2 regions of the Burkholderia oklahomensis C6786 genome follow, and region 1 is predicted to be linked to the other one. Evidence: riboswitches for the same ligand, from Rfam matches in the RefSeq annotation. Region 1 holds a riboswitch; the other holds the start of a gene.

Region 1 (15,665 bases):
GCAAGCTCGCGAACGGCGAGCGGATTCGCGAGGCCGGCGTGCAGGTCGGCAACTACGCGCGCAAGCAGCTGATGTTCGACATCGGCGACAAGATCGACAAGGACGGCACGCTGTCGTACCGGATCGTCGGCGTCGGCCGCGACGGCAACTCGCAGTCGGGGCCGCTCGCCGATCAGCGCGTGTCGTTCGCGCCGTCGGTCAAATGGCAGCCGAACGCGGACACGTCGCTCACGCTGTCCGCGACGTACCTGCAGGACTGGAGCGGCACGTCGACCAACTTCCTGCCGGCGCAAGGGACGGTGCTGCCGAATCCGAACGGCACGATCTCGAACGACCTGTACACCGCCGACGCGAACTTCGACCACTACCGGAAAAAGCAATGGTCGCTCGGCTATCAGTTCGAGCACAGGCTGAACCCGGTGTGGACGTTCCGGCAGAACGTGCGCTGGATGCACCTGTCGCTCGACGACGCGTCCGTCTACGGCGGCGGCCTCGACGACGCCGATCCGACGATGGCGACGATGACCCGCTACGCGGGCCTGTTCCAGTTCAACTACAGCCGTTTCGACGTCGACAACCAGGCGCAGGCGAAATTCGCGACGGGCCCGCTCGCGCACACGGTGCTGTTCGGCTTCGACTACAACCGCCAGACGACGACGGACAGCGAATGGCTCGCGAAGGCGCCGAGCCTGAACATGTTCCGTCCGGTCTACGCGCCGATCACGACCGGCATCTTCAGCGGCCCGACCGCGTATCCGCGCACCGACACGAAGACGACGCTGAACGCGTTCGGCGTGTACGTGCAGGATCAGATCAAATGGCAGCGCTGGGTGCTGACGCTGGGCGGCCGGCACGACTGGACGAACACGACGCAGGACGACATCGCGAACTCGGCGAGCTTCAAGCAGAACGACCACGCGTTCAGCGGGCGCGTCGGCCTCACGTATCTCGGCGACTACGGCCTCGCGCCGTACCTCAGCTATTCGACGTCGTTCAACCCGCAGATCGGCCTGAAGCTGGCGGGCGGCGGGCTCGCGACGCCGACCAAGGGCCGCCAGATCGAGGCGGGCCTGCGCTGGCAGCCGCCCGGCAAGAACCTGATGCTGAACGCGGCGGTGTACCAGATCAACCAGACCAACGTCGCGATGAGCAACCCGAACGACTCGACGAGCAGCACGTTCGTGCAGGTGGGCGAGGTGCGCTCGCGCGGGGTCGAGCTGAGCGCGGTCGGCAATCTGTCGCGCGAGCTGTCGGTGATCGCCGCCTACGTCTATCAGGACGTGAAGAACGTGAAGGCGAACGACAACACGCTGAACAGGTGGCCCGTCGACGTGCCGCGTCCGCGCCAGATCGCGTCGCTGTGGGCCGACTGGACGTGGCGCAACGGGCCGCTGACGGGCTTCGGGGTCGGCGCGGGCGTGCGCTACATGAGCGCGGCGGCGGGCGCGGCCGACAATTCGCTGACGGTGCCGAGCTACACGCTGTTCGACGCGGCGCTGCACTACGAGCTGCGCAACTGGCGCTTCGCGATCAACGCGACGAATCTGTTCAACCGCCGCTACGTGAGCGGCTGCCAGTCGGAAGCCGTGTGCATGTACGGCAACGAGCGCACCGTGATCGCGACGGCGAAATACAACTGGTGAGCGCGGCGCATCGCCTCATCATCCCAAAGGGCGGCGCGGCGGCGCGCCGCCCGAACGAGAGGACAACACTGCGATGGCAAAGAAGAAACTCGTCTACATCTGGTCGCTGAGGAACGCCGCCGCCGACAAGGCGGGGCAGCAGGTCGACTACAAGGGCGGCAAGCGCTACATGAAGTCGGTGCTCGAATCGCTCGTCGACGCGCTGAACGACACCGGGCTCGGCGACGCGTACTCGCTCGAACGGGTGATCCACGACGACGACGCGGGTTCGCCGCTCGACCGCGAGAAGCTCGCCGAATACGGCTTTTCGCACCAGCCCGGCAAGCGCTGGTTCTATCCGCCCGAGCTGCGCGTGCAGGGCCGGCTCGTCAACGATCTGCTGCTCGCGATTCCGTCCGAATACCGTCGCGAGCCGTTCGATTCGCCCGCGCGGACGGCGGGCAAGCACGTGTTCGAGCAGCGCCTGCGCGAAGCGCTCGACGGGCTCGAAGCCGATCTCGTCGTGCTCGACGGGCTGCTCGTGATCCTCGACGAGCTCGTGCGGCCGGGCGCGCCGTATTGCCGGCGGATCGTCAACATCCATCCGGGCATCACGCGCGCGGAGTCGCCGTACGAGCGGCGCGGCGCATACGCGACGCTCGACGCGCTATACGGCGCGCGCGGGCAGAAGGTCGTCGACTGGACGACGAGGGCGACCGTGCCCGTCGAGCCGATCCGGATGACGGGCGCGTCGTTCCATTACGTCGACAACGGCGTCGATTCGGGCGAGGTGATCCATGACGTGCTGAACACGGAGATCGGCGAGCACGACACGATCCTCGAGCTGCGCTGGAACAACTTCAACCGCAGCCTCTTTCCGGCGCTGCACGAAGGGCTTGCGATCATGGCGGGGCTCGACGCGCGCGTGGCGTGAGCGGGCGGGGCGGACGACGCGCGGCGTAGTCTCGTCCCGCGGCGGCTACGGCGCGTCGCCCGTGAAAAGCGCCGCCGCCGCGGGCGGATTCGACGGCCAATACGCGTGGAAGTACGTCGCGACGATCGAACCGTGCCGGTAGACGGCTTCGCCCGCCGCGCCGTCGTCCGGGCGCGTCGCGGCCGCGACGGGCGCAAGCGGCGTCGCGAATCGCGAATAGTGGAACGTGTGCCCCGTCATCGCGCCGAAGCGCGTCGCGAGCGTCTGCATCCCGAGCGCGGCAAAGCGCCGCTGCATCGTCGCGTCGCCGGGCACGAGGCCGAGCATCGGCGTGCGCGCGCCGTCGACGTCCGTCAGCGAATCGCTCAGATACAGCATCCCGCCGCATTCGGCGACCACCGGCTTGCCCGCCGCGACGTGCGCGGCGATCGCGCGCGCGGTCGTCGCGTTCGCCGCGAGCCGCGCCGCATGCAGTTCCGGATAGCCGCCCGGCAGGTACAGCGCGTCGCAGCCGGCGGGCAGCGGCGCGTCGGCGAGCGGCGAGAAGAACGCGAGCTCGGCGCCGAGCGCTTCCAGTTGATCGAGATTCGCCGGATAGATGAACGAGAACGCCGCGTCGCGCGCGATCGCGATCCGCTTGCCGGCGAGGCTCGGCGTTTGCGTGGCGGCAGCCGATGCGACCGATGCGACCGATGCGCGATTGCGGTCGCCGGCGGCGTCCGACGTTGCAATCGTCTCGTGGTCGCCATCGACGGCGTTCGTCGCCGCGACCACGCCGTCGTCGTCTTCGGCATCGCTCGCCGTCGCCGGCGCGTCATGGCAGTCGTCCGTGGGGCCCGGTGTCGCAACCATCCCGTGGCCGTTTGCGTCAACGAACGCGAACTCGACGACGGGCGGCAGCTCGGCGAGCGCCGTGCGCGCGATCGCGTCGGCCGCGCGATCGATGCGCGCGTCGAGATCGGCGATGTCGTCCGGCTGATGCAGCCCGAGATGCCGCTCCGGCAGCGCGATCTGCGCGTCGCGCGGCAGATGGCCGAGCCAGCGGATCGATGCGGGCAGCGCGCCGCGCAGCAGCTGCGCGTGACGCTCGGAGCCGACGCGGTTCGCGAGCACGCCGTGAAACGGCACGCCGGGCCGGAAATGCGCGAGCCCGAACGCGAGCGCGGCGAAGGTCTGCGCCATCGACTGCGCGGAGATCACCGCGGCGACCGGCACGCGAAACGCCTGCGCGAGATCGGCGCTCGACGGCGTGCCGTCGAAAAGCCCCATCACGCCTTCGATCAGGATCACGTCCGCTTCGGCTGCGGCGCGCGCGAGGAGCGCGCGGCAGCCGCGCTCGCCGACCATCCCGAGATCGAGCGAATAGACGCTCGCGCCGCTCGCGCGCGCGAGCAGCATCGGATCCAGGAAATCCGGGCCGGTCTTGAACACCCGCACGCGCCGGCCGAGCCGCCGGTGATGGCGCGCGAGCGCCGCCGTCACCGACGTCTTGCCCTGGCCGGACGCGGCGGCGGCGACGAAGAGCGCGGGGCAGGCGGGCATCGCGTCAGAACTCCACGCCGCGCTGCGCCTTCACCCCTTGCTCCTTGTACGGATGCTTGACGATCCGCATCTCGGTGACGAGGTCGGCCGCGTCGACGAGCGCGTCGGGCGCGTGCCGGCCCGTCACGACGACGTGCAGCATCGGCGCGCGCGCGGCGATCGTCGCGAGCACCTCGTCGAGCGGCAGGTATTCGTACTTGAGCACCGTGTTCAGCTCGTCGAGGATCACCATCCGGTAGTCGCCGCTCTCGATCATCCGGCGCGCCTCGTCCCAGCCCTTGCGGGCAGTCGCGATGTCGGCGTCGCGATTCTGCGTGTTCCACGTGTAGCCGTCGCCCATCGTGACGAAGTCGCACTGCGCGTTCGCGCCGAGGAAATCGCGCTCGGACGTGTGCAGCGCGCCCTTGATGAACTGCACGACGCCGACCCGCATCCCGTGGCCGAGCATCCGCACGGCCATCCCGAACGCGGCCGTGCTCTTGCCCTTGCCGTTGCCGGTGTTGACGATCAGAAGGCCTTTCTCGACGGTCGCGGCCGCCTGTTTTTTCTCGTGGCCCGCGCGGCGGCGCTCGGTCATGCGTTGATGCGATTCGGCATCGGTTTTCATCGTCTGGAGTCCTGTGAGTCGGGTGATTCGTGTGGTTCGTGGATCGGAAGACGGGGCGCGGCGCGCGTCACAGCGGGCCGGCGAGCGCCGCCGTCACGCCGTCGAGCGCGAGCTTGCGCACGATGAGCGCGCCGTTCGGCGCGGCGAGCAGCGCGCACGGCTCGCAGACGCCGTCGACGCCGAACCGCTCGCGCGCGGCGGCCGACGGCGGCGTGCCGGCCGCAAGCGGCGTGTCGCGTGCGGCGCTCGCGATCTGCGCGGCGATCTCGTCGCGCGAGAACGCCGCGAGCGGCCAGCCGTGGCGCGCGCAGCATTCGACGAGGCCCGGCTCGTGCGCTTTCGCGTCGAGCGTCGCGACGACGCCGACGTCGGCGAGCGACGCATGCGGCAGATGCGCGAGCGCGGCGCGGATCGCGGCCTCGATCGCTTCGGCGGGCCGTCCCGCGCGGCAGCCGATGCCGAGCGCGACGCGCATCATCGGGCGGCCGCGCGCGAGGCGCGGGCGCGCGGGTTCCGGCGGCGTGAGTCGGATGGAATCATGTGGTCTCGGCAGTCGGCGGCCGGCTCGGGGGCCGGTGCGCCATGCGTTGCGCGCCCGGTTCCGTCCCCCGCGGGATCGGGCGTTCGGCGAGCGCGGCTCGCCCCTTGCGTCGGCCGGTATCCGGGCTGACCGCTTGCCATCCCGCCGCCTTCCCGTCCGTGGCGAGGACAGTGGCGCGATGGCGGAATGCGCGAACGCGGCGTGCGCGTCGCAGGCGGCGTACCGTTGCGAGGACAGCACAGGCTGCGCGGGCTGGCCGCTTCCTGTTTCCCGTTTGACTGAGCGCGCGATCGCGCGCTCGGGCACCGAACGCGCGCATACGATAGCACAGCGCCGACGGCGCGAGGGCGGCATGCCGACGGCGCGCGGCGAGGCGGGCAGTCGCGATTCGACGCATCCGCTGCGCGATGCCGTTCGATGCGGCGCAGATCGCCCGCGCCGCATCGATCGACATCCGCCGCCGGTCGGACGGTCGGGCGCCGGTCACGGGACATCCCGGCCGCCGCGCCGCGTCCGCGCCGCCTTTTGTCCGCCTTGACGCGCCGCGCCCGCGCGCCTACACTCGCTCGCGTTTTGGTGCTCGCGTGCGGGTTCTGTCGCACGCAGTTAAACGGGAAGCAGGGAGCGTCGCCGCGTCGCGGCCCGCCAACCTGCGCTGCCCCCGCAACGGTAAGCGAATGCATCGCGCAAGCGATGCGGCGCCGGCTTCTCCGCATGCCTGCCGGCATGCGCGGCCAACCACTGGACGCATCGCGTCCGGGAAGGTGAAGCGGCGTTTTCGTCAGCCCGGATACCGGCCGAGACACAGGGTCTGTTCGCCGATCGAGCGCATGCGCCGCGACGGCGAGCGGCCCCGGGGTTCAGCGCCGCGGGGATGCGGCGTGTCGTCCACGGCTTCATCGCGTCGCTCGCCGCCGCTGCGTGGCTCGTCCCCGTCCGATGCCGCGTGCTTCGGCCCGCGTCGCGCGCACGTCGTGAGCGCGCGCCGGCGCACAGTGCGCATGGGCGAACGGCGGGCCGGGCGGGCAGCACGAGCATCGCGCGCGATGTCGCGCGTGTTGGCATTCTTCTTGTTTGTCGACCGTTCGCAAAGGGAGCGCCATGCTCAGATCGTTTCTCCGTCTCTTCAACGACAGTCCCGCCGAGCTCCGCAGCAAGATCGCCGGCATCTACGCGCTGCTGATCGCGTTCAACGTCGGCGCGTGGGTCTGGGCGTTCGCCGCGTTCCACGGCCAGCCGGTGCTGCTCGGCACCGCGCTCCTCGCCTATACGTTCGGGCTGCGCCACGCGGTCGACGCCGACCACATCGCCGCGATCGACAACGTCACGCGCAAGCTGATGCACGAGCGCAAGAACCCGCTCGGCGCGGGGCTCTTCTTCTCGCTCGGCCATTCGACGGTCGTGATCCTGATGACGGTCGCGGTCGCGCTGACGGCGGCGACGCTCGCCGCGCGCTTCGAAGGGATGAAGGCATGGGGCGGCGTGATCGGCACGAGCGTGTCGGCGTTCTTCCTGCTCGTGCTCGCGTTCGCGAACCTGCTGATCCTGATCTCCGTGTACCGGACGTTCCGCGCGGTGCGGCGCGGCGAGCCGCTCGTCGAGCAGGATCTCGACATCCTGCTCAACCGGCGCGGCTTCTTCGCGCGGATCTTCCGGCCGCTGTTCGCGATCGTGTCGCGCAGCTGGCATCTTTATCCGATCGGCTTTCTGTTCGGCCTCGGGTTCGACACCGCGACCGAGATCGCGCTCTTCGGCATCTCGGCGACGCAGGCGCACGGCGGCCTGTCGTTCTGGTCCGTGATGGCGCTGCCGGTCCTCTTCACCGCGGGGATGACGCTCGTCGACACGACGGACGGCATCATGATGATGGGCGCGTACCGCTGGGCGTTCGTGCGGCCGATCCGCAAGATCTACTACAACATGACGATCACGTTCGTGTCGGTGCTCGTCGCGGTCGTGATCGGCGGAATCGAGGCGCTCGCGCTGATCGGCGACAAGCTCGCGCTCAAGGGCGGCCTGTGGGATGTCGCCGCGATGGCGGCCGAGCATTTCGGCATCCTCGGCTACTTCGTGATGGGGCTGTTCGTCGCGAGCTGGGCCGTGTCGGCGCTCATCTACCGGATCAAGCGCTACGACGACATCGACGTGACGATTTCCGCATGAGCCGCGCGCATCCGCGAGCGCTTCTCCATTGACCCGACACCGACCAACGGAATACCCATGCAAATGCGCAAAATCCCCGTGACGATCGTCACGGGCTTCCTCGGCAGCGGCAAAACGACGCTCTTGCGCCACATTCTCCAGAACGCGGGCGGCCGCCGGATCGTCGTGATCGTCAATGAGTTCGGCGAGCTCGGCATCGACGGCGAGATCCTCAAGGGCTGCGGGATCGGCTGCGACGACGCGGGCCGCGAAGCCGACGGCCAGCTCTACGAGCTCGCGAACGGGTGCCTGTGCTGCACCGTGCAGGAAGAGTTCTATCCGGTGATGGAAAAGCTCGTCGAGCGCCGCGCGGACATCGACCACGTGCTGATCGAGACGTCCGGCCTCGCGCTGCCGAAGCCGCTCGTGCAGGCGTTCAACTGGCCGTCGATCAAGAACAGCTTCACGGTCGATGCGGTGCTGACCGTCGTCGACGGGCCGGCCACGGCGCTCGGCCAGTTCGCCGAGAATCCGGTTGCCGTCGACGCGCAGCGCCGCGCCGACCCGAACCTCGATCACGAATCGCCGCTGCACGCGCTGTTCGCCGATCAGCTGTCGTCCGCCGATCTCGTGATCGTCAACAAGACCGATCTGCTCGACGACGGCGCGCTCGCGCGAGTCGAGACGGCGATCCGCGAAGAGATCCCGCCGCAGGTGAAGATCGTGCGCGCGCAGCGCGGCGAGCTCGATCTCGCGGCGCTGCTCGGCCTGAATGCCGCATCCGAGGAGACGATCCATCTGCGCCACGATCACCACGGCTCGGCCGACGATCCCGATCATCATCACGACGAGTTCGATTCGGTCGTCGTCGAGGCGCGCGTGGGCTCGCGCGAGGCCGCGCTCGACGTGCTCGCGGCGCTCGTCGAGGCGCACACGATCTATCGCGTGAAGGGCTTCGCCGCGCTGCCCGGCGCGCCGATGCGGCTCGTCGTCCAAGGCGTCGGGCGGCGCTTCGACAGCTATTTCGACCGCCGCCGGCGCGACGGCGAGGCGGACGTGAGCCGCTTCGTGCTGATCGGCGAGGACCTCGACGCAGCGGTGCTGCAGCGCGCGTTCGACGCGGCGCTCGCGGCCCGCGCGCAGGCCGCGTGACGTTGCGAAAGGCGGCATAGAGCGATGCATCTGTTGCGCACGACGCCGGGCGGTTTCGTCGACGATACGGCGGGCGTCGTCCGGATCGACCAGCGTCCGGCCGATATCGTCATCCTGAGCTCGGCCGACACGACGCTGTCGCTGCTCGCGAGCGTCGTGCCGAAGCTCGGCGGCGGCTTCCCGAGCGTGCGGCTCGCGAACGTGACGTTCCTGCGGCAGCCGGCATCGGTCGATTTCTATATCGACGACGTGCTGCGCCACGCGCGCGTCGTCGTGATCGACCATCTCGGCGGCGAGACGTACTGGCCGTACGGGATCGAGCAGGCGATCGCGCTCGCGGACCGCACGGGCCAAAGGCTCGCGATGTTCTCGGGCGACTTGCAGGAAGATCCGAACCTGATCGCGAAGAGCACCGTCGCGCCCGAGCTGTGCCGGCTGTGGTGGCGCTATCTGCGCGAGGGCGGGCCCGCGAACGCCGAGGGGCTGCTGCGCAGCATCGCGCATCACGCGCTCGGCGTCGGCGACGAGCCCGAGCCGCCGCGCCCGCTGCCCGCCGCCGCGCTCTATCATCCGGCGCAAGCGAGCCCGAGTCTCGACGACTGGCGCGCACGCTGGCGCGAGAGCGCGCCCGTCGTCGCGATCCTGTTCTACAAGGCGCACTGGCAGGCCGCGAACACCGCGGTGTTCGACGCGCTCGCCGACGCGCTCGCGCGCGTCGGGCTCAATCCGCTGCCGATCGCGGTGACGTCGCTCAAGGACGCGATGAGCCGCGCGGTCGTCGACACGCTGTGCGCCGATGCGAATGTCGCCCTCGTGCTGAACACGACCGCGTTCGCCGCGGGCGCGCCGGGCGCTGCCGAGCCGGAGGCGCTCGCTGGCGACGCGCCGGTGCTGCAGGTGATCCTGTCGGGCGGCAACCGCGACGCGTGGCTCGCCGATCCGCACGGCCTGAACGCGCGCGACATCGCGATGCACGTCGCGCTGCCCGAGGTCGACGGCCGGATCGTCACGCGCGCGGTGAGCTTCAAGGGGCTCGCGTACCGCTGCCCGCACACCGAGGTCGACGTCGTCCGCTACCAGCCGGACGACGAGCGGATCGCGTTCGTCGCCGAGCTGAGCCGCCGCTGGTGCCGGCTGCGCACGCTCGACAATGCCGAGAAGCGCGTCGCGCTCGTGCTCGCGAACTATCCGGCGAGCGAAGGACGGATCGGCAACGGCGTCGGGCTCGACACGCCGGCGTCGGTGCTCGCGGTGCTCGCGATGCTGCGCGACGAAGGCTACCGCGTCGCCGAGCTGCCCGGAGACGGCGACGCGCTGCTCGCGCGGATCACCGAAGGCGTGACGAACGATCCGTCGACGCGCGCGCTGCGCCCGGCGTTCCAGAGCTATCCGCTCGACGATTATCTGCGCCGCTTCGCGCAATTGCCGGACGCGGTGCGCCGCGCGCTGAACGAGCGCTGGGGGCCGCCCGAAGCGGACCCGACGCTGCGGCAGCGGCGCTTTGCGATCGCCGGCTGGCGCGCGGGCCGCGTGTTCGTCGGCGTGCAGCCGTCGCGCTCGCGCGGCGGCGACGACTACGCGAACTATCACGACGCCGATCTCGTGCCGCCGCACGCGTATCTCGCGTTCTACTTCTGGCTGCGCGACGCATTCGGCATCGACGCGATCGTCCACGTCGGCAAGCACGGCAATCTCGAATGGCTGCCGGGCAAGAGCGTCGCGCTGTCGGACGCGTGCTGGCCGGACCTGATCCTCGGACCGATGCCGCACCTGTATCCGTTCATCGTCAACGATCCGGGCGAGGGCAGCCAGGCGAAGCGGCGCGCGCAGGCGGTGATCGTCGACCACCTGATGCCGCCCCTCACGCGCGCGGAAAACTACGGGCCGCTGCAGGACCTCGAGCGGCAGGTCGACGAATACTACGACGCGCTGATGGTCGACGCGCGGCGCGCGAAGGTGCTGCGCGAGACGATCCTCGCGACGATCGTCGAGCACCGGCTGCACGAAGAGCTGAGCATCGCGCGGCCCGACGGCCGCGACGCCGAGGATGCGCTGCTCACGCGCGTCGACGCGTGGCTCTGCGAGCTGAAGGAGGCGCAGATCCGCGACGGGCTGCACACGTTCGGCAGCTCGCCGCGCGGCCGGCAGCGGCGCGACACGCTCGTCGCGCTCGCGCGCTTTCCGGCGGGCGACGGACGCGGCGGGCACGCGGGGCTGATCGGCGCGCTCGCGCGCGATCTCGCGCTCGGCGACGACTTCGATCCGCTCGCGTCCGACTGGGCCGCGCCGTGGACGGGGCCGCGGCCCGACGCGCTCCGCGCGGTCAGCGGCGAGCCGTGGCGGCATGCGGGCGATACGCGCGAGCGGCTCGAGCTGCTCGCGGGCCGGTTGATCGAGCGGGTGTGCGGGGAGGGCGGCGACGCGGACGCTCACGGCGACGAAGCGTCTCTTTCCGCGCATGACGCGCGCGACGGCGGCGAATTCGCAGCCGATGCGCACGGAGCGAACGGCGCGCTCGCGAGCGAGGCGTCGCGCCGGGTGCCGGATGTGAACGGCGCGGCTTCCGCGGAAGCGCTGCGCGATGCGCCCGCGCCCGCGCACGGCCGTGCGTCGCAAAGCGGCACGGCTGCCGGCGCGATGCGTCGCGACATCCGCGCAGCGGGCCGACCGCCGGCCGATCGGGCGTCGTTCGACGGAACGGCGCTCGACCCCGCGGCGCGGCGCCTGACGACAGTGGACGGCGAAGTCGCGGCAAGCGTCGAGCCGCAGGCCGGGCCGCGACAGTCCACGCGAGCCGCGCGGGGCGAATCCACCGCAGGCGCCGCACCCGCGAGCGGCGCGACGCGCGAGGCCGAGACGCCGGATGCGGCGACGCGGCCCGATGCATCGACGTCCGTCGATCTCGCCCGCGCCGCCGCCCATTGGCCGCACGCGCACGCGGTGCTCGAGCGCATCGCGCGCGACGTGCTGCCGCGCCTCGACGCGTGCGGCGACGAAGAGCTGCGCCAGTTGCGGCGCGGCCTCGAAGGCCGCTTCGTGCCGCCGGGGCCGAGCGGCTCTCCGTCGCGCGGCCGGCCGGACGTGCTGCCGACGGGCCGCAACTTCTATTCGGTCGACACGCGCGCGGTGCCGACGCAGGCCGCATGGACGATCGGCCTCAAATCGGCGCAGCAGTTGATCGAGCGCCATCTGCAGGAGCACGGCGACTACCCGCGCGCGGTCGGCCTGTCGGTATGGGGGACAGCGACGATGCGCACGGGCGGCGACGACATCGCGCAAGCGCTCGCGCTCCTCGGCGTGCGGCCGAAATGGGCGCCCGGCAGCCACCGCGTGACCGATTTCGAGATCCTCCCGATCGAGATCTTCGACCGGCCGCGGATCGACGTGACGCTGCGCGTGTCGGGCTTCTTTCGCGACGCGTTCGCGAACGTGATGCATCTGTTCGACGCGGCGGTGCAGGCCGTCGCCGAGCTCGACGAGCCCGAGCACCTGAACCCCGTCCGCGCGCGCGTGCGGCGCGAGGCGGACGCGCTCGCCGCGCGCGGCGTGCCGGCCGACGAGGCGCGCCGGCGCGCGGGCTGGCGCGTGTTCGGCGCACGGCCGGGCGGCTACGGCGCGGGGCTGCAGGCGCTGATCGACGGCCGCCACTGGCAGACCGACGCCGATCTCGCGCACGTGTACCGCACCTGGGGCGGTTACGCGTATGCGCAGAACAGCGCGGGCGAAGCCGCGCACGACGCGTTCGGCGCGCGCCTCGCGACGATCGACGCCGTCGTGCAGAACCAGGACAACCGCGAGCACGACATCCTCGATTCGAACGACTACTACCAGTTTCACGGCGGGATGGCGGCCGCGGTCCGCCACGCGTCGGGCCGGCAGCCGAGCCTCTATCACGGCGACCACAGCAATCCGGCCGCGCCGCGGATGAACACGCTGCGCGAGGAGATCGCGCGCGTGATCCGCTCGCGGGTCGTCAATCCGAAATGGATCGACGGCGTGAAGCGGCACGGCTACAAGGGCGCGGCGGAGATCGCGGCGACCGTCGACTATCTGTACGGCTACGACGCGACCGCGCGCGTGATCGCCGATCATCAATATGCGCTCGTCACCGACGCGTACCTGCACGACCCCGACACCCGAGCGTTCCTCGAACGGCACAATCCGCACGCGCTGCACGGGATCTGCGAGCGGCTCGTCGAGGCGATGCAGCGCGGCTTGTGGCGGGAGCCGGGCGCGCACCGCGACGCGATCGAAGGCTATCTGCTCGAGAGCGAACAGCATCTCGAAGGGGCGCGGCGATGAGCGATCGGGCGATCGCAGCCGGGCGCGCCGCGCGCCGGACGAACGGCTTGAATGATGGCGGAAGCGCGGCGCAGTCGATGCGCGGGATGGACGAACCGGGTGTGGCGAACGGCGCGGCGGGTGCGATGCCGTCGCCATCAGGAATCGAATTGGGCGTGCGGCAGTGAGCGAAGGAACAACGGTCGGCGGATACCGCGTAGATCGCCCGGACGGATCGACGAACGTCGAGTGCTCGACGCCAAGCGGTGCGCGCCCCGAACGGCGCGAATGGCGACGACGTTGCGAATGGCGCGACGGGCGTTGACGGCGCGCAATCGCCGCCGTGCGAGAAACTCGTGCGAGAAACGGGAAATGCAGCGATGAGCGAAGGAAAAGCGATCGGCCGCCGCAGCGACAGCGACGCGGACGATTCGAGGCGCGGCGAGCGCGCGGCGCAATCGGCGCTTGCCGAGAACGCCGTGAACGATGCCGGCGTCGAGCGCGGCGCGACGTGCGCGCGCGGCGCGCAATCGCCGTCGGGCGAGCGCGTCCGCGACGGCGCGAGCAACGCGAATCGCGCGGTCGAGTCGAACGTCGCGCGCCACGCATGCGATGCAACGTCATCTTCATGGGAAGCCAAGTGAACAAAACGAACGAAGCCTGCGCGGCGACGGACGCCGCATCCGGCGACCGCGCGCTGCCGGCCGCATATCCGTTTACCGCGCTGATCGGCCAGGACGCGCTGCAACGAGCGCTGCTCCTCGTCGCCGTCGATCCGGGCCTGGGCGGCGTGCTCGTCAGCGGCCCGCGCGGCACCGCGAAGTCGACCGCCGCGCGCGCGCTCGCCGAGCTCCTGCCCGAAGGGCGCTTCGTCACGCTGCCGCTGTCGGCGACCGACGAGCAGGTGACAGGCTCGCTCGACCTCGCGAGCGCGCTCGCCGACAACGCAGTGCGCTTCTCGCCCGGCCTCATCGCGCGCGCGCATCTGGGCGTGCTGTACGTCGACGAGATCAACCTGCTGCCGGACGCGCTCGTCGACGCGCTGCTCGACGCGGCCGCGAGCGGCGTCAACACGGTCGAGCGCGACGGCATCTCGCACAGCCACGCGGCGCGCTTCGCGCTCGTCGGCACGATGAATCCGGAAGAGGGCGAACTGCGGCCGCAACTGCTAGACCGCTTCGGACTGATGGTCGAGCTCGCGAACTGCTACGAAGCGGCGACGCGGCAGCGGATCGTCAAGGCGCGGCTCGCGTTCGATCTCGACCCGCATGCGTTCCGCGCGCAATACCGCGACGCGCAGGCGGCGCTCGTCGCGCAAATTCGCACGGCGCGCGCCGCGCTGCCGGCGCTCGCGTTCGACGACGCCGCGCACGCGCGCGTCAGCGCGCTTTGCATCGACGCGGAAGTCGACGGCCTGCGCGGCGACCTCGTGATGCTGCGCGCGGCGCGGGCGCTGGCGGCGCTCGAAGGCGCGACGATCGTCGATGCGGCGCACGTCGAGCGCGTCGCGGCCGACGTGCTGCGCCATCGGCGCACGCGGCCCGATGCGCCGGCGGGCGCCGGGCCCGAACGACGCGCGCCGACGGACGACTCCGCGGGCGATGCCGCGACCGATCGGGCGCATCGGGACGCGCCGCCGCCCACGGGTGACGATGCGCGGCACGCAGGCGCCGCCGGGCCCGCGCGCGCGCGATCGCCCGCGTCGCCCGAGGCCGAGGAAGGCGCGGCCGGCAACCGCGGCACGCCGAACGACGGCGTCCGGCGCACATCGGCCGACGACGGCAGCGACTGGGGCTATCTGCCGCCCGAGCCTGCCGGCATGACGCCCGTCAAAGGCGTGATTCCGCTGCCGCTAAAAAAACGCTGAGCCATCGGACGGATGCCGCCGCTGCCGCCGCGAACGCGCCGGGCAGCGGATTTCGATGGCTCGAGGCAGGCATGCGCGCGGACGACGCGAGCGATGCGCGGGGCCGCCCCGGCACGCGCGTCGCGTGGCGCGCGACGCTCGCGGCGAAGCGCGGCGACGCGCTGCGCGCCGATCATCTGCGGTACCGGCCGCGGACCGGCGCGCCCGTCGCGCTGCATTGCTTCGTGCTCGACTGCTCGGCGTCGATGCTGACGGCCGGGCGGCTCGCGCGTGCGAAGGGGCTCGTCGTCGCGCTCTTCGACCGCATCGCGCGCGAGCGCGCCGATGCGGCGCTCGTCTGCTTCGGCGGCGGCTCGGCCGACGTGCGCTTCGGTCCGGCCGTGCCGCGCTGGTGGAACGAGCGCTGGCTCGCGCCCGTCGGCGGAGGCGGCGGCACGCCGCTCGCGCAAGGAATCGACGCCGCCGCGCGGCTGCTCGCGCGCGCCGCGCGCCGGCGTCCGCAGCAGCCGCGCTGGCTGTGGGTGCTGTCGGACGGGCGAACGAACGAGGCGCCGGCGCGGCCCGCGCACGTCGATCGGATCGTCGTCGTCGACTTCGACGATGCGCCCGTCAGGCTCGGCCGCTGCGAGCGGCTCGCGCATGCGTGGGGCGCGGCGCTCGTCGCGCCGGACGAACTCGCGCGCGCGTGACGGATGGGATGCGCGCCGGCCCGGCCATGGCGCGCACGTGCGGCCTTCGCGAGCGATCGGAGACCGCAGCGCGGCAAAATCGAGCGGCACCGAGCGATATCAGGCGATATCAGGAGATACCGAGCGGCGACGATGCCCACGGCGCGGCACGACAGGGCCTGGCCTGACTGCGGAGCGCGAGGAACGCGTACGCCACCGAGCCCGCACCGCATGTCGTCCCCGCAACGCCGACTGCCCGTCCTGGCATCGGCGACCCACGCCCCGCCCGGCATCGATGCAACTCCCCAT
Region 2 (15,665 bases), 990 kb from region 1:
TCGATCCCGGCCACGGCTTTGTCGTCAGCTTGAAATTCGAAGAAGGCCACAACCCGATTCCTCGCATTCTAGGTCCCATTCTCGGCACGGCCGGCGCGGAATATGCGGGCCCGATATGGGCGGTCGACCTCGTCGACGACGACAAGATTGGCCGGCAAAGATCGCGCGCCCGTCTGGCGCGTTGGATAAGCGGCGTATCGTGCATCGTGGGCATCGGCGGGCAGTTCACGCCCATTCAAGGGCAGGCCCCGCTGGTCGCGCACAGCGCGCTGTATTGGATGTTCTTTGCCATGTTTGCGATTTCATGGGCGGCATTTCTCATGAGCAACGACGTCTGCCAGCAATTCAGCAAGCGCATGCCGCCTTCGCTGCACTACTGGAACGAAGACAAGGCTTAGCCACGCCGCGATCGCCCAGCCGAGTCAAGACCGCCGCCGCCGTCGACGCAACGCGCGACACTCGCCCTCGTCGACCAGCCTCAATCGTGAAACGACAGAACGTGCGGCCGCCTGCGCGTCATTCGTCCCAATGCACGAGCCGCCATGCGCCGATGCCCTCATCGCGCCGCAACCACACGACGCCGCCCATCGCGACCGGCCGCGCGAGCATCGTTTCGAGCGATGCGTCGAGCGCCTGCGCCGCCAGCGCGCGCATCACGCCCGCATGCGTGACGACCCAGCTCGCGCGCTCCGAGGCAGCGAACGCCGCAAGCGCGGGCCGCACGCGCGCGACGAACTGCGCGGCGCTCTCCCCGCCGTGCTCGCGCGCATGCATCAGATCGGCGCTCCATCGATCGAGCGCGTCGCGGCCGATCTCATCCCAGCGTTTCATCTCCCACGCGCCGAAATCGATCTCGCTCAAGCGCGGATCGATCTCGACCGGCGCGCGCGCGTCGTCGGCCAGCACGCGCGCGAGCTCGGCGCAGCGCGCGAGCGGGCTCGACCATACGCGCGACGCGCGCACGGCGCCGAGCGCGCGCAGCCGCCGCGCAATGCCGGCCGCGCCCGCCGCCGCGTCGGCCGCGAGCGGCACGTCGCTGCTGCCGTAGCAGACGCCCGCTTCGACGGCGACGGCCGGATGGCGAATCAGGACGAGATCCATCCGAGCATCGCCAGATAGATCGCGAGTTCGAATACCTGCTGCGCGAAGCCGAGACAATCGCCGGTGTAGCCGCCGATGCGCCTGTCGAGATAGCGCGCGATGCCCACGCGCAGCGCAAGCGTCACCGCGAGCGCGAGCGCGCCCGCGCGCCAGTCCGGCCAGAACAGCCACGGCAGGCCGAACGCGGCCGCGAACATCAACGCGCCCGCGCTCATTCGATGGGCGACCGGCTGCGCCTTGCCTTCGGCGCGCGCGTAGTCGAGCGTGACGAGCAGGCTCGCGGCAAGCGCGCGGCTCGCCGCATGTGCGGCGATCATCGTCCAGGCGGCGCGCATCGGCGGCATCGCGGCGAGCGTCTGCCACTTCAGCGCAAGCGCGACGACGAGCGCCGCCGCGCCGAACGTGCCGATCCGCGAATCGCGCATGATCCGCAGCACGTCGTCGCGCGCGTAGCCGCCGCCGAATGCGTCGCAGCTGTCGGCGAGGCCGTCCTCGTGCAGCGCGCCCGTCGCGACGAGCGTCGCCGCGATCGACAGCAGCGCCGCGACGCCCGTCGGCCACACGCGCGACGCGGCGAGATGCACCGCCGCCGCGAGCGCGCCGACGCACACGCCGACGAGCGGAAAATAGCGCGCCGCGTGCGCGAGATCGACGGCCGCGCCGCTGATCGCGCGCGGCACCGGCACGCGCGTGAAGTACCCGAGCGCGACGACGAAGTAGCGCAGTTCGGCGAGCGGATTCATCGCGCGTCACGCATCCCGGTTCGCGACGCCCGCCGACTCGAAGCTCGCCATTTCGTTGACGAACGCGGCCGCCGCACGCACGAGCGGCAGCGCGAGCGCGGCGCCCGTGCCTTCGCCGAGCCGCAGGTCGAGCGCGAGGAGCGGCTCGCCGCCGAAATGCTCGAGCATGCGCCGATGCCCCGCTTCGTTCGACACGTGCGAGAACACGCAGTATTCGCGCACCGCGGGCGCGAGCGCATCGGCGACGACGAGCGCCGACGTCGCGATGAAGCCGTCGACGAGAATCGTCATCCGTGCGCGCGCCGCTTCGATGAACGCGCCCGCCATCATCGCGATCTCGAAGCCGCCGAACGTCGCGAGCACGTCGAGCGGCTCGATCGCATCGGCGTGGCGCGCGAGCGCGCGTTCGAGCACCGCGCGCTTGTGCGCGAGGCCCGCGTCGTCGAGGCCCGTGCCGCGCCCGACGCATGCGTCGAGCGGCGCGTTCAGCAGGCGGCTCATCACGCACGCGGCCGCCGACGTGTTCGCGATCCCCATCTCGCCGAAGCCGATCACGTTGGTGCCGAGCGCCGCGTGATGCCGCACGCGCGCGGCGCCCGCGGCGAGCGCGGCGAGCGCTTCGTCGCGCGACATCGCGCGCTCGTGCGCGAAGTTGCGCGTGCCGCGCGCGATCGCCGCGCCGACGAGCAGCGGCGACTCGGGCAACGGCGACGCGACGCCCGCATCGACGATCTCGAGCGTCAGGCCCGCGACGCCGGAAAACGCGTTGATCGCCGCGCCGCCCGCGACGAAGTTCGCGGCCATCTGCACGGTCACCGCCTGCGGATACGGGCTCACGCCTTCGGCGGCGATCCCGTGGTCGCCCGCGAACACGATCATCGCGGGACGCACGACGCTCGGCGCGGTCGTGCGCTGGATCAGGCCGAGCTGCAGCGCGAGCGCTTCGAGGCGGCCGAGACTGCCGGGCGGCTTCGTCTTGTGATCGATGACGTGCGCGAGCGTCGCGCGCAGTTCGGCATCGTCGAGCGGGTCGATGTGCGGCAGAGAGAAGGTGGAGGTCATCGGTTCGTCTCGTGAATGGAAAAGGTCGCGCGATGCGCGTCGATCAGGTGATGCGGTGGCGGCCGCCGCGCGCGTCGGGCCACGCGGGCACGAGCGCCTCGTGGCCGTCGCGCTCGATCAGCACGAGCGGATAGCCGAACGCGCGGCTCGCGAGCTCGGGCGTCAGCACGTCGCGCACCGGGCCCGCGTGCGCCGCGCCGTCGCCGTCGAGCAGCAGCGCGTGCGTCGCGAAGCGGCGCGCGAGATTCAGGTCGTGGCACGAGAAGATCGCCGTGCGCTCGCCCGCGCGCAGCCAATCCGCGAGCGCGGCGAGACAGTCGATCTGATGATGCAGGTCCAGGTGCGCGAGCGGCTCGTCGAGCAGCAGCAGCGGCGCGTCCTGGCACAGCGCGGCGGCAAGCGCGACGCGCTGCCGCTCGCCGCCCGACAGCGACAGCACGTCGCGCGCGGCGAACGATTCGAGTCCGAGCCGCTCGAGCGCCGCGTGCGCGGCCGCGCGATCGTCGGGACGCTCCCAGCCCCAGCCGGTCAGATGCGGGAAGCGGCCGAGCAGCACGGTGTCGAACACGCTCGCGCTGAACGCGTCGTGCAGCGTCTGCGCCATCAGCGCGCGCCGCCGCGCGAGCGCTTCGGGCCGCCAGTCGGCGAGCGGCGCGCCGTCCGCTTCGACGTGTCCGGCCGCGGGCTTCGCGAGCCCCGCGAGCGTCGTGATCAGCGTCGTCTTGCCCGCGCCGTTCGGCCCGGCGATGCACCACAGCTCGCCCGGATAGAACGTGTGCGTGAAATCGTCGAGCAGCGTGCGCCCGCCCGCCTTCAGCACGAGACGCAGCGTGCCGTAGCGGGCGGAGCGCGGCGTCGGCGCGCCGTGCGTCGTCATCGCGAAGCCCTCCGCAGCAGCATCCACAGAAAGAGCGGCACGCCGATCAGCGCGGTCATCACGCCGACCGGCAATTGCGCGGGCGCGATCGCCGTGCGCGCGAGCAAGTCCGCGGCCATCACCCCGGCGCCGCCCGCGAGCATCGTCGCGGGCAAGAGCATCCGCTGATCGTTGCCGAACGCGAGCCGCAGCGCATGCGGCACGACGAGGCCGACGAAGCCGATCGTGCCCGCCGTCGTGACGGCCGCGGCCGCCGCGAGCGACGCGATCAGATAGACGCGCAGCCGCAGCCGCGCGACCGGCACGCCGAGCGCGGCCGCCGCCGCGTCGCCGCGCAGCAGCACGTTCAATTGCGGCGCGACCGGCAATGCGGCGAGCGCGGCGGCGACGAGCGCCGCCAGCGCGAACCACGGCGACGCCGCGCCGCTCAAGTCGCCCGACAGCCAGAACAGGATGCCGCGCAGCCGCTCCTCGGGCGCGATCGACAGCATCAGCGTGATGAGCGCGAACCACCCCGCCGAGATCACGACGCCCGTGAGCAGCAGCCGCGGCGACGCGTCGCGCGGCTCGCCGCGCCACAGCTCGCGGCGCGCGAGCCCGAGCACGAACGCGATCGCCACGAGCGCGCCGGCGAACGAGGCCGCATCGACGATCCACCACGCGCCGCCCGCGATCATCGCGACGAGCGCGAACGCGGCTGCGCCGCCCGACACGCCGAGCACGTACGGCTCGGCGAGCGGATTGCGCAGCAGCACCTGCAAGAGCGCGCCCGCGAGCGCGAGGAGCGCGCCGCAGCCGAAGCCGGCGAGCGCGCGCGGCAGCCGCAGCGTGCGAACGATGTCGGCCGCGAGCGGATCGGCGCTCGCGCGATGGACGAGCGCCGCGAGCGCATCGAGCGGCGTCATCGGCACGCTGCCGAGCGTGAGCGACGCGACGAACGCCGCGCATGCGACGAGCGCGAGCGCAACCCAGATCGCGGCTGCGCGCGCCGCGTGCATGCCTGCGCCGCGCGCGTCGGCCCTCATGCCGCCTCCCGCGCGCGAAGGCACGAGCGCCGCGAACGGCACGGACTGCGCCGACGCCGCGACCGGCCGTCAGCGCTGCCGCCAGCCGAGCGTGACATAGGCGCCGCGGCGCGGCGTGTTGTACGCATATGCAAGCTCGTAGTCCTTGTCGAACAGGTTGTCGATGCGCGCGCTCACGTACCACGACTTCGTGATGTCGTAGCGCGCGGACAGATTGACGATCCCGTATCCGCCGAGGCGGCTGCCGTAATCGTCGCGCGATCCGCTCACGAACCATTCGCCGCCGACGCGCCAGCCGCCGAACGAGCGATTCGCCGAGATCGACGCGAAGCGCCGCGCGCGCCGGTTCAGATCCCGGCCGGCGGTTTCGTCGATCGGGTTCTGCAGCGTCGCCGCGACCCGCACGTCGGTCTTGCCGACATGCCCCTGCCACGAACCCTCGACGCCCTGCACTTTCGCGCGGCCGACGTTCTGCGCGACATAGTAGGGCCCGCTCGCGGCGGGACGATAGTCGATCAGGTTCGCGTAGCGCGTCTGGAACGCGGTGACGCGCACGACGCCCACCGCATCCGACGCATACTGCACGGCCGCCTCGATCGAATGGCTGCGCTCGGGCCGGATCGACGGATTGCCTGCGTTCGGATAGTACAGATCGTTGAAGCTCGGCGCGCGAAACGCGCTGGAATAGCTCGCGGACACCTTCCAGCGCTCGGTGACGTCGAGCCCGTAGCCGAGATAGTAGCTGTTCGCGCCGCCGAAATCGGAGTACTGGTCGCGGCGCACGTTCGCCTGGAGCTGGCTGTCGCCGATGCGTCCGGTATAGCCGAGCCAGCCGGAATTCACGTGGCGCCCGGGCGCGGCGAACACGTTCGATTCGAACGACTGGTCGAGCCGCTCGTAGCCCGCCTGGATCCTGTGGCCGCGCGCGACCGTGAAATCGTTCTGCCAAGTGTATTGGCGGTTGTCGGTGTCGAAGTGGTCGGTGTACGCGCCGTTCAGCGCCGACTGGCTGCGGTCCTTGCCGCTCGACACGTTCACGCGCGTCGTCCACCAGTCGGCGAGCTTGCCGTTCGCGAACGCGGACACCTGCTGGACCCGGCTGTACAGATCGTTCAGATCGGTCGGCGAGCCGTACGCATTGTCGAAGCTGTTCTTGCCGTTCGCCTGGAAGTACGTGACCCCCGCATTCCACTTGTCGCCAAACTCGTGCCTGAGCGACGCGGACGCGCTCTCGTTCAGATAGCCGTTCGCGTCCGGATTCGCCTGCGGCTTGAGCGCGGGATCGAGCGACGAGAATCCGTCGGTCTTCAAGCGCGCGAGCGACACGCTGAACGTCGTCTTGCCGTCCTGGTCGAGCCGGCCCGACACGCCCGCGCTCTGCGTCTGCGTGTGATAGCTGCCGTAGCTCGCCGAGAAATCGAAGCGCGGCGGATGATCGCCGCCGCGCTTCGTGAACACCTGCACGACGCCGCCGATGGCACCGGACCCATACAGCGACGACACGTTGCCGTTCACCACTTCGACGCGCTCGATCTGGTCGAGCGGCAGCTGGCTGATCTGCGACTGCCCGAGGCTCGCCGAATCGACACGCACGCCGTCGATCAGCACGAGCGATTGCGTCGGCTGCGCGCCGCGCAGAAAGAGGCTTGCGCTTGCGCCCGGCCCGCCGTTGCGCACGATCTGCGCGCCGGGCGCGAGCGCGAGCAGGCCGGGCAGATCGATCGCGCCGCTGTCGGCGATGTCCTGCGCGTCGAAGAGCGTCGTTTGCGGAATCGCGTCGGCGAGCGTCTGCGGCCCGCGCTGCGCGGTGACGACGATCGGCGCGAGCTGCGCGGCGGAAGCCGACGCTGTAGACGCTGTAGACGCCGAATACGCAAAAGACACGGAAGCCGCGGACGACACAGGCAAGACGGAAGAAGCGGACGAAGAAGACGAAGCGGGCGCGTCGCCTTGCGCGAGCGCGACGCACGGCAGCCCGGACAGAGCGGCGAGCGCTGCGCGGGCGAGGGGGGTTCGCATGAAGGCATCCTGTTGAGCCACTACGGCGCCCGCTTCCCCGCAGGCCCCGCATCACGGAGGCGGGCGCGCCCGTCTCCCCGCCTTGGCCGGTATCCGGGCTGACGACGTCACCGCCTCGCCTTCCCGCGCGATGCGCAGTGGCGCAGCGTCGGCGGCCGGCCGAAGAGGCCGGGCCGACGCATCGAGAGTGCGGCTTGCATCGGAACCGATGCGATCGCTTACCGTTGCGGGGGCAGCGCAGGTTGGCTCGGTCCTGGCGGACGTCGCGCCCTGCTTCCCGTTTAACCGCGCGCGAAGCGCGCGAGCACCGAGGCGGCGCCAGTTTAGGAGCGCGCGCGCGGCAGCGTCAAGGAACCGCGACGACGCAGCGCACGAAAATCGTCGCGCATGCCGATAAACAGATCGGCATCAACGAACGACGAAGACGATTTCGCGGCGAGAAGCGGGGGTGTTACGTCTAGAAACGTTACAGATATCGGAATCTCGGTTATTCCGCGCTAAAATGTCCGGTCTTTAGAGGACGCAGCAGATGCTCAACGAACTCGAAACCCTATCTCAAAACATCGGCCGCCTGATCGCGCTGAATCAACGCCATCAAGCGGAACGGCTCGCGCTCGAGGAGCAGGTCGCGCAATTGCGCACGGAAGTGGAAACGCTGCGCGCGGAACTCGAGCAACTACGCGACGAGCGCAACGCGCTCGCGGCGGAACGCGACACGCTGTCGGCGAAGATCGACGACGCGCAGGTGAAGCTCAACGCGATCCTCGAAAAATTGCCGCGCACGAAAAGCGTGCCGGATGCAGAAAACCAGCTCGACCTGCTCGCGCCGCAGGCGAGCGCTGAAGGCGAAGGCACGACGGGCCACGGAGAACATGCATGAGCGCCAAGCAGATCGAAGTGTCGATTCTCGGGCAGGTGTATCGTCTCGCCTGCTCGCCCGAAACCGAAGCGGCGCTCCTCGAAGCGGTCGCACGCGTCGACGCGGAAATGTCGAAGATCCGTGCGAACAGCTCGGTGCGCGGCACCGATCGCATCGCCGTGATGGCCGCGCTGTCGCTCGCGTCGGAGTTGCTGAGATTGCAACAGAGCGTGCGTCACGGAGAAGCGTTCCCTGCGGAAGAAATCCGGCGTACAATGCGCCAAATGAATGAACAACTCGGTGCAGTGCTCGCACAGCACGAGGTGCAGTAAGCAAGTTTCACCAGGTTCGGCCAACGCTTGATCTATCGTGCTCAAGCTGCTGAATCCAAAGGTGATTCGAACAGTTAAGTCAGCTTCCCTGCCTGGTTCGCCAAGGTCATATATTCCTTGAACCAATGCCATGTGCACGGTTGCGGAAATTTGTAGCACGGGCGCGCGCGTCACTCTGTCTGATGTACCCGAAGTGCTGCTAACTGCGACCAATTCTGAACCTCAGGTTCAGGATGCCGGCCTAGCGGCCAAGGCGGGGGCCTATTCGACGGCATCGGGCGAGTCCCGATGCCGTTTTCTTTTGTGCAGCCTTTTCATTGCGTCGAGTCATTCCGATCCATGCGCTACTGGCTGATGAAATCCGAACCGGACGAGGCGAGCATCGACGACCTCGCCGCCGCCTCCGACCACACCCTGCCATGGACCGGCGTGCGCAACTATCAGGCGCGCAACTTCATGCGCGACACGATGCAGATCGGCGACGGCGTGCTGTTCTACCATTCGAGCTGTCCCGAGCCCGGCATCGCGGGGCTCGCGGAGGTGTGCTCGACGCCCTACCCCGATCCGACGCAGTTCGATCCACAAAGTCCATACCACGATCCGAAGTCGACGCAGGAAACGCCGCGCTGGGTGCTCGTCGACGTGCGCTTCGTCAGGAAGACGCCGCTCGTTCCGCTCGCCGCATTGCGCGAGCACGATGCGCTCGCCGACATGCGCGTGCTCGCGAAGGGCAACCGGCTGTCGATCACGCCCGTCACGCCGGACGAATGGCGCTTCATCACGACGCGCCTGATGAAGTGACGCGGCGGCCACGTCAAACATTGTCAGACACGGCGCGCGAAGCCGCGCCGGCCGGAACCTCGGCCCGCTTTCGACGGCCTAATGGGCGCTCGACGGATGCAGTGCCGCATCCGCCGGGCGTGTCGAAAGAAGCGCGGCGTCCGTCCGCGCCCCGCACGCCGCATGTTGCGTGCGGGCTTACGCTCAAGGAGTCAACAATGACGAGAAAATCCGCTCTAGCCGTTGCCGTCACGCTCGCGGCGGCGCTGCCGATCGCACTGGCGCTCGCGCCGTCCGCCGCACGCGCGCAAAGCATGGGCCAGATGCAGCCGCCCGCGGGCGTGCTGTCGCTGTCCGCGCAGGCAAGCACCGACGTCCCGCAGGACGTCGTCGACATCACGCTGTTCTACGAACAGCAGGCGAAAGACCCGGGCACCCTGACCGCCGAGCTGAACAAGCGCGCGGACGCGGCGCTCGCGCAGGCGCGCGGCGTCACGGGCGTCACGGCCCGCACGGGCGAATTCTCGGTGTCGCCGAGCGTCGACCGCGACGGCAAGATCTCCGCATGGCGCGGCCGCACCGAGGTCGTGCTCGAATCGCACGACTTCGCGGCCGCGTCGAAGCTCGCAGGCCAACTGAATCCGATGATGCAAGTGGGCAACGTCGCGTTCTCGCTGTCGCCCGAAGCGCAGCGCGCGGCCGAGCAGAAACTCACGACGGAAGCGATCAAGGCGTTCCGTGCACGCGCCGAGGAAGCGACGCGCGCGTTCGGCTACAACAGCTATTCGATCCGCGACGTGAACGTCGGCAGCGGCCGCAACGTGCAGCCGTATCCGCGGATGTTCGCGATGGCCGCGCCCGCGATGGACAGCGCGAAGGTTAGCGCGCCGATCGCCGTCGAAGGCGGCAAGACGACCGTGACCGTCAACGTGAACGGCTCGGTGCAGATGAAGTGACGGCGGCGGCGCGGCTTCGCGCCGTATGCGGTCAAAAGAACGCCGGCTCGTCGCCGGCGTTTTTTATTGCGCATTGCGCATGTCGCGGCTTGCGATGCTTGCGGCAGGCGGCGCGCGATGCCTTGCGCTTGCGATCATGTGCCGCACATCGCGTGCGCGTGCGATCACGCACCGCGTGTCCGGGCGTCATGCGCCGTGCGTCGCGATCGGCATACGCACGACGCGCCCGGCCGCGCGCGCCCGGCGATCGCGCAACCGCGGCCGCCGGACGCGGCACTCAGGCCGGCTTAGCTGCGCCGCCGCGCCGATACGCCCAGATCATCATCAGCACGCCCGCGATGATCATCGGCAGCGACAGCCACTGCCCCATCGACAGACCGAACGTCAGCAGGCCGAGAAAATCGTCCGGCTCGCGTGCGAATTCGACCGTGAAGCGCGCGAGACCATAGCCGATCAGGAAGAGCGCCGAGATCGCGCCCATCGGCCGCGGCTTGCGCGAGAACAACCACAGCACGAAGAAGAGCGCGATGCCTTCGAGCGCGATTTCGTAGAGCTGCGACGGATGGCGCGGCAGCATCTGGTGTGACAGGAACACCTCGTTCAGATTCCACTTCGCCGCGAGATCCTGGTGCGTGGCGAGCCACGCGGCGTCGTCGCGCGACGCGCCCGGGAACAGCATCGCCCACGGCGCGTCAGGGCTCGTCACGCGGCCCCACAGCTCGCCGTTGATGAAGTTGCCGAGACGCCCGGCCGCGAGCCCCGTCGGCACCATCGGCGCGACGAAGTCCGTCACTTCGAGCCAGTGCCGCTTGCGCTGCCATGCGAACAGCACCATCGCCAACGTGACGCCGAGGAAGCCGCCGTGGAACGACATCCCGCCTTCCCACACCCTGAAGATGTCGAGCGGATGCGTGAAGTAATAGCCGGCCTTGTAGAACAGCACGTAGCCGAGCCGGCCGCCCAGCACGACGCCGAGCACGCCGTAGAACATCATGTCGTCGATGTCCTTCGCGGTCCAGCCCTGCGCGGCGACGTGCGGCAGCTTGAGACGCACCCGGCCGACGACGATCGCGAGGATGAAGCCGATGAGATACATGAGCCCGTACCAGCGCACGGCGAGCGGGCCGAGGTGAATCGCGACGGGATCGAAATTCGGATGAATGATCATGAGTTAGCGTTGAAGGTTCTGAATCGATGCGGCTCGCGCGGCGACGACAACGACGACGCGCATGCCGCGACCGCGGTTCGACGGGCGCGCCGCGCGAACGTTCACGGCCGCGTCGCGCGCGCGCCCCGCCGGTCGACCGCGCCGGGCGGCGAAGCACGCTGCGCGTCGCCGCGCACGACGTCGATGAAGCCCGCGAGCACGGGGCTCACGTCGTCCGTGCGCCACACGAGACCGGTCTCGACGACGGGCGCCGCGCCGGCGAGCGCGCGGTAGACGACACCCGTGCGCCGCAGGTTACGCAGCGATTGCGGCACGAGTGCGACGCCCATGCCCGCGGACACGAGGCTGACGATCGTCTGCATCTGGATCGCCTCCTGGCCGATGCGCGGTGCGACGCCCGCCGCGCCGTAGCAGCCCGTAATGATGTCATAAAAGCCGGGCGCCAAACGACGCGGGAAGACGACGAGCGGCAGCGACGCGATATCGGCGATCCGCACCGGCGCGTCGTCCGCCGCCTCGGCGGCGTCGGCCGGCATCGCGACGACGAGCGGCTCGCGCAGCACGGGCAGGTACGACAGCGAAGCCGCGTGCCGCGGCGGCACGGGCGGAATCACGAGCCCGGCGTCGATGCGTCCCGCGACGAGTTCCTCGATCTGCACGTCGCTCGTCGCCTCCGTCAGTTGCAGCCGCACATGCGGATAGCGCGCGCCGAACTCGCGCAGCAACTGCGGCAAGAGCCCGTAGTCGGCCGTCGACACGAACGCGAGCGCGAGCGATCCCGCCTCGCCACGCGCGAGGCTCTGCGCGAGCGGCGGCAGCGCGTCGGCGGCGGCGATCAGCCGCCGCACGTCGGGCAGCAGCGCCGCGCCGACCGCGGTCAGCTCGACCGAGCGCTTCGTGCGCGCGAACAGCGCGACGCCGAGCGCATCCTCGAGCGCGCGGATCGCCTGCGACAGCGGCGGCTGCGTCATCGACAGGCGCTCGGCGGCGCGGCCGAAGTGCCGCTCGTCGGCGACGGCCACGAAATAGCGCCATTGGCGCAGATCGGGGGTCAAATCATGCTCCTCACCTGTTTCGACATGCAGATTAATATGTATAACGACCTAATAGACGATGAATAATATATTGGACATTCTCTAAGAGAAACTGCATTCTTGGCCACCTGAGCCGGACTGCGCCGATGCAGCGCGCCGCGCCGCCCCACAGTCAACCCAGTCGATGGATGGAGTCCCCATGTCGTACAACCGCCGCTCGAAGAACATCACGCAAGGCGTGGCCCGTTCGCCGAACCGCTCGATGTATTACGCGCTCGGCTATCAGAAGGACGATTTCGACAAGCCGATGATCGGCGTCGCGAACGGCCACTCGACGATCACGCCGTGCAACGCGGGCCTGCAGCGCCTGTCGGACGCCGCGGTCGCGGCCGTGAAGGCGGCCGACGCGAACCCGCAGATCTTCGGCACGCCGACGATCTCGGACGGCATGTCGATGGGCACCGAAGGGATGAAGTACTCGCTCGTGTCGCGCGAAGTGATCGCCGACTGCATCGAGACCTGCGTGCAGGGCCAGTGGATGGACGGCGTCGTCGTCGTGGGCGGCTGCGACAAGAACATGCCGGGCGGCATGATCGCGCTCGCGCGCATCAACGTGCCGGGCATCTACGTGTACGGCGGCACGATCCGCCCGGGCCACTGGAAGGGCAAGGACCTGACGATCGTGTCGTCGTTCGAGGCGGTCGGCGAGTTCACCGCGGGGCGCATGTCGCAGGAAGATTTCGAAGGGGTCGAAAAGAACGCGTGCCCGACGACGGGCTCGTGCGGCGGGATGTACACCGCGAACACGATGAGCTCGTCGTTCGAAGCGCTCGGCATGTCGCTGCTGTATTCGTCGACGATGGCGAATCCCGATCAGGAAAAGGTCGACTCGGCCGCCGAATCGGCGCGCGTGCTCGTCGAAGCGGTGAAGAAAGACCTGAAGCCGCGCGACATCATCACGAAGAAGTCGATCGAGAACGCGGTGTCGGTGATCATGGCGACGGGCGGCTCGACGAACGCGGTGCTGCACTATCTCGCGATCGCGCACGCGGCCGAGATCGACTGGTCGATCGAAGACTTCGAGCGCATCCGCAAGCGCGTGCCGGTGATCTGCGATCTGAAGCCGTCGGGCCAGTACGTCGCGACCGATCTGCACGCGGCGGGCGGCATTCCGCAAGTGATGAAGATCCTGCTCGACGCGGGCCTGCTGCACGGCGATTGCGTGACGATCACGGGCCGCACGATGGCCGAAGAGCTGAAGGACGTGCCGAGCGTGCCGCGCGCCGACCAGAAGGTGATCTATCCGATCGCCGACGCGCTGTACAAGGAAGGCCACCTCGCGATCCTGAAGGGCAATCTCGCCGAAGACGGCGCCGTCGCGAAGATCACCGGCCTGAAGAACCCGGTCATCACGGGGCCGGCCCGCGTGTTCGACGACGAGCAGAGCGCGCTGCAGGCGATCCTCGACGACAAGATCCGCGCGGGCGACGTCGTCGTGCTGCGCTACCTCGGCCCGCAGGGCGGCCCGGGGATGCCGGAAATGCTCGCGCCGACGTCGGCGATCATCGGCAAGGGGCTCGGCGAATCGGTGGGCCTCATCACCGACGGTCGCTTCTCGGGCGGTACGTGGGGGATGGTGGTCGGCCACGTCGCGCCGGAAGCGTTCGTCGGCGGCACGATCGCGCTCGTTCAGGAAGGCGACTCGATCACGATCGACGCGCACAAGCTGCTGCTGCAGCTGAACGTCGACGACGCCGAGCTGGCGCGCCGACGCGCCGCGTGGAAGCAGCCGGCGCCGCGTTACACGCGCGGCGTGCTCGCGAAGTATGCGGCGCTCGCCCGCCCGGCGAACAAGGGCGCGGTGACGGGCTGACGCGCGTACGCGCGCCGGACCGGTGTCCGGCGCGTGCGCTCTGCGCGCGATGCGCGTCGCATCGCGAGACCGCGGCGGCGCGACGGCGCGGCGGCGACGCGACAAAAAGCAACAAGACGACGAAGGGGGCGCGACGTACTCGCGCCCCCTTTCCTCTTATAATGCGCGCACCGCCAAGCCGGACGCTGTTCCGGCGGAGACCAGCATGAACAGAACGACCTTGCGCCTGATGGCAATCGCGCTCGTTGCTGCGGCCGCAAATGCGCATGCGCAGCAGGCCGATGGGCTCACGCTCGCGCAACGCAAGAACTGCATGGCATGCCATGCGATCGACAAGACTTTGATGGGACCATCGTTTCACGCGATCGCCGACAAATATGCTGCGCGCGGCGATGCCGCCGGCTATCTCGCGCAGACGATCGTCAAGGGGAGCGTCGGCGTGTGGGGCAGCGTGCCGATGCCCGCGAACACGCAACTGACGAGCGCCGAAGCCGGCACGCTCGCGCACTGGATCCTGTCGCTCAAGTAAGCCGGATCGGGAGGCGCCGCCGATGGCGCCCGTGACAGGGTTGCGCGCGCAACGCTCCGGTTGCGCGCCTCAAGCCGCGCCCCGCCGTGCGACGCGCGGCGGAAAAGCCGGGCCCCCGCCCTCGGCCCCCTTCGTCCTTCAAGCGATGTCGCCCGACCGTGGCTCGTTGCGGCGGGCGAGCGCCGCGCCGACTTCCTCCGTCACCCAACCGGCGACCTCGGTTTCGAGCGCAAGCGCGACTTCGCGCGTGATCTGGCTGACGAGCCAGCCCGCATGATCCTGCAGCGCATCGCGGCAACGCGCCTCGATGAGGCCGCGTCCTTCCCCCGTCAGATAGTGGGTCAGGCGGCTCTTCAGGCGCGCGGCGATCTGCCGCGCTTCGAGATCCGCGACGACCGACGGCGCGGCCTGCACCGCATCGGGCGTCGACGACGGCAGCGCAGCGGGCGGCGCAAGATCCGGCGCAGGATGCGCGGCGGGCAGCTCGTCCGCGTACGTCGCGGGTGCGGCATACGCGGTCGGCAGCTCGGGCGCGAACGGCTCCGGCGTCGACACGAACGGCGGCTCGGCATGCATCGGCATGCTCGCCGCATCCGACGACTGCAACGGTGCGACGGGCGCCGCGCCGCCCGCCTCCGCACTCGCGGCACCGGCCGACGCGCCCGGCTGCGCGTGCTCGGCGACGGGCTGCCGCGCGAGCGCCGGATTGCCGGGCACGAGCACGTCGGTCAGCACGGGAATCGACGATGCGTTGGCTTCGACCACGTTTTGTCCTCCGTCTGCTCGGGCTAGCCGCCCTGCTTGTGGTTGTTGAGCGCGTAGCCGCGGTCGCGGTAGAACCGATACCGGTCGCGCCCGGCCGCGAGCTCGTCGGGCGCGTTGCCGACCACTTCGAGCAGGCGATCGAAGCGCGCGAACTGCGTCGGCACGTCCGCGCCCAGGTTCAGCAGGATCTGATGATGCGGCGCGCGCTCGAGATCCGCGGTCAGCACGATCGGCGTATTCGCCGAGTGTGCGTTGTCGATCGCGCAATGCGGAATGAAATCGAGCGGCGAGAACGTCCACAGACGCTCGTCGAGCGCGCGCAGCCGCGCGGGCTCCGCGCACACGACGACGGGCTGACCCGCCTGATACGCCTTGCGCAGCAGCCGGCACGCGTACGCGAGCGAATCGCCGACGTTCGTATGGAAATCGATCCGCGTCATCGCTCGCCGCGCCCTGCCGTGCCGATCGTCGAACCCTGCGCCATCACGCGCCGGCGCGGTCGATCAGAAACTGCGCGAGGAGCGGCACGGGGCGGCCCGTCG

What was found. A riboswitch is a leader RNA that binds a small molecule or an ion and turns the genes downstream of it on or off. The one in region 1 is predicted to bind cobalamin.
Region 2: linked by a shared signal. The riboswitch ahead of BG90_RS03015 (TonB-dependent receptor domain-containing protein) and the one ahead of BG90_RS17040 (cobalamin biosynthesis protein) in region 1 are both predicted to bind cobalamin.

What each region holds. Positions count from the first base shown of each region.
Region 1 covers NZ_CP009555.1:3,814,249-3,829,913, reverse strand. Annotated here, with positions in the region: gene BG90_RS17060 (TonB-dependent siderophore receptor) at 1-1,643, shown strand, start outside; gene BG90_RS17055 (formyltransferase family protein) at 1,717-2,556, shown strand; gene BG90_RS17050 (cobyrinic acid a,c-diamide synthase CobB) at 2,602-4,098, opposite strand; gene cobO (cob(I)yrinic acid a,c-diamide adenosyltransferase) at 4,103-4,705, opposite strand; gene BG90_RS17040 (cobalamin biosynthesis protein) at 4,773-5,183, opposite strand; cobalamin riboswitch at 5,341-5,572, opposite strand; cobalamin riboswitch at 5,804-6,062, shown strand; gene BG90_RS17030 (HoxN/HupN/NixA family nickel/cobalt transporter) at 6,348-7,409, shown strand; gene cobW (cobalamin biosynthesis protein CobW) at 7,467-8,540, shown strand; gene cobN (cobaltochelatase subunit CobN) at 8,565-12,842, shown strand; gene BG90_RS36175 (hypothetical protein) at 12,980-13,426, opposite strand; gene BG90_RS17005 (magnesium chelatase ATPase subunit I) at 13,462-14,688, shown strand; gene BG90_RS17000 (vWA domain-containing protein) at 14,760-15,377, shown strand.
Region 2 covers NZ_CP009555.1:675,951-691,615, forward strand. Annotated here, with positions in the region: gene BG90_RS36375 (hypothetical protein) at 1-398, shown strand, start outside; gene cobC (alpha-ribazole phosphatase) at 517-1,101, opposite strand; gene BG90_RS02995 (adenosylcobinamide-GDP ribazoletransferase) at 1,086-1,844, opposite strand; gene cobT (nicotinate-nucleotide--dimethylbenzimidazole phosphoribosyltransferase) at 1,851-2,906, opposite strand; gene BG90_RS03005 (ABC transporter ATP-binding protein) at 2,950-3,783, opposite strand; gene BG90_RS03010 (FecCD family ABC transporter permease) at 3,780-4,781, opposite strand; gene BG90_RS03015 (TonB-dependent receptor domain-containing protein) at 4,878-6,827, opposite strand; cobalamin riboswitch at 6,895-7,154, opposite strand; gene BG90_RS03020 (ATPase) at 7,357-7,707, shown strand; gene BG90_RS03025 (cell division protein ZapA) at 7,704-8,018, shown strand; RNA gene ssrS (6S RNA) at 8,101-8,282, shown strand; gene BG90_RS03030 (EVE domain-containing protein) at 8,358-8,819, shown strand; gene BG90_RS03035 (SIMPL domain-containing protein) at 9,017-9,754, shown strand; gene lgt (prolipoprotein diacylglyceryl transferase) at 10,032-10,922, opposite strand; gene BG90_RS03050 (LysR family transcriptional regulator) at 11,024-11,977, opposite strand; gene ilvD (dihydroxy-acid dehydratase) at 12,156-13,829, shown strand; gene BG90_RS03060 (c-type cytochrome) at 14,035-14,358, shown strand; gene BG90_RS03065 (DUF2486 family protein) at 14,497-15,123, opposite strand; gene BG90_RS03070 (DNA polymerase III subunit chi) at 15,147-15,563, opposite strand; gene BG90_RS03075 (leucyl aminopeptidase) at 15,607-15,665, opposite strand, start outside.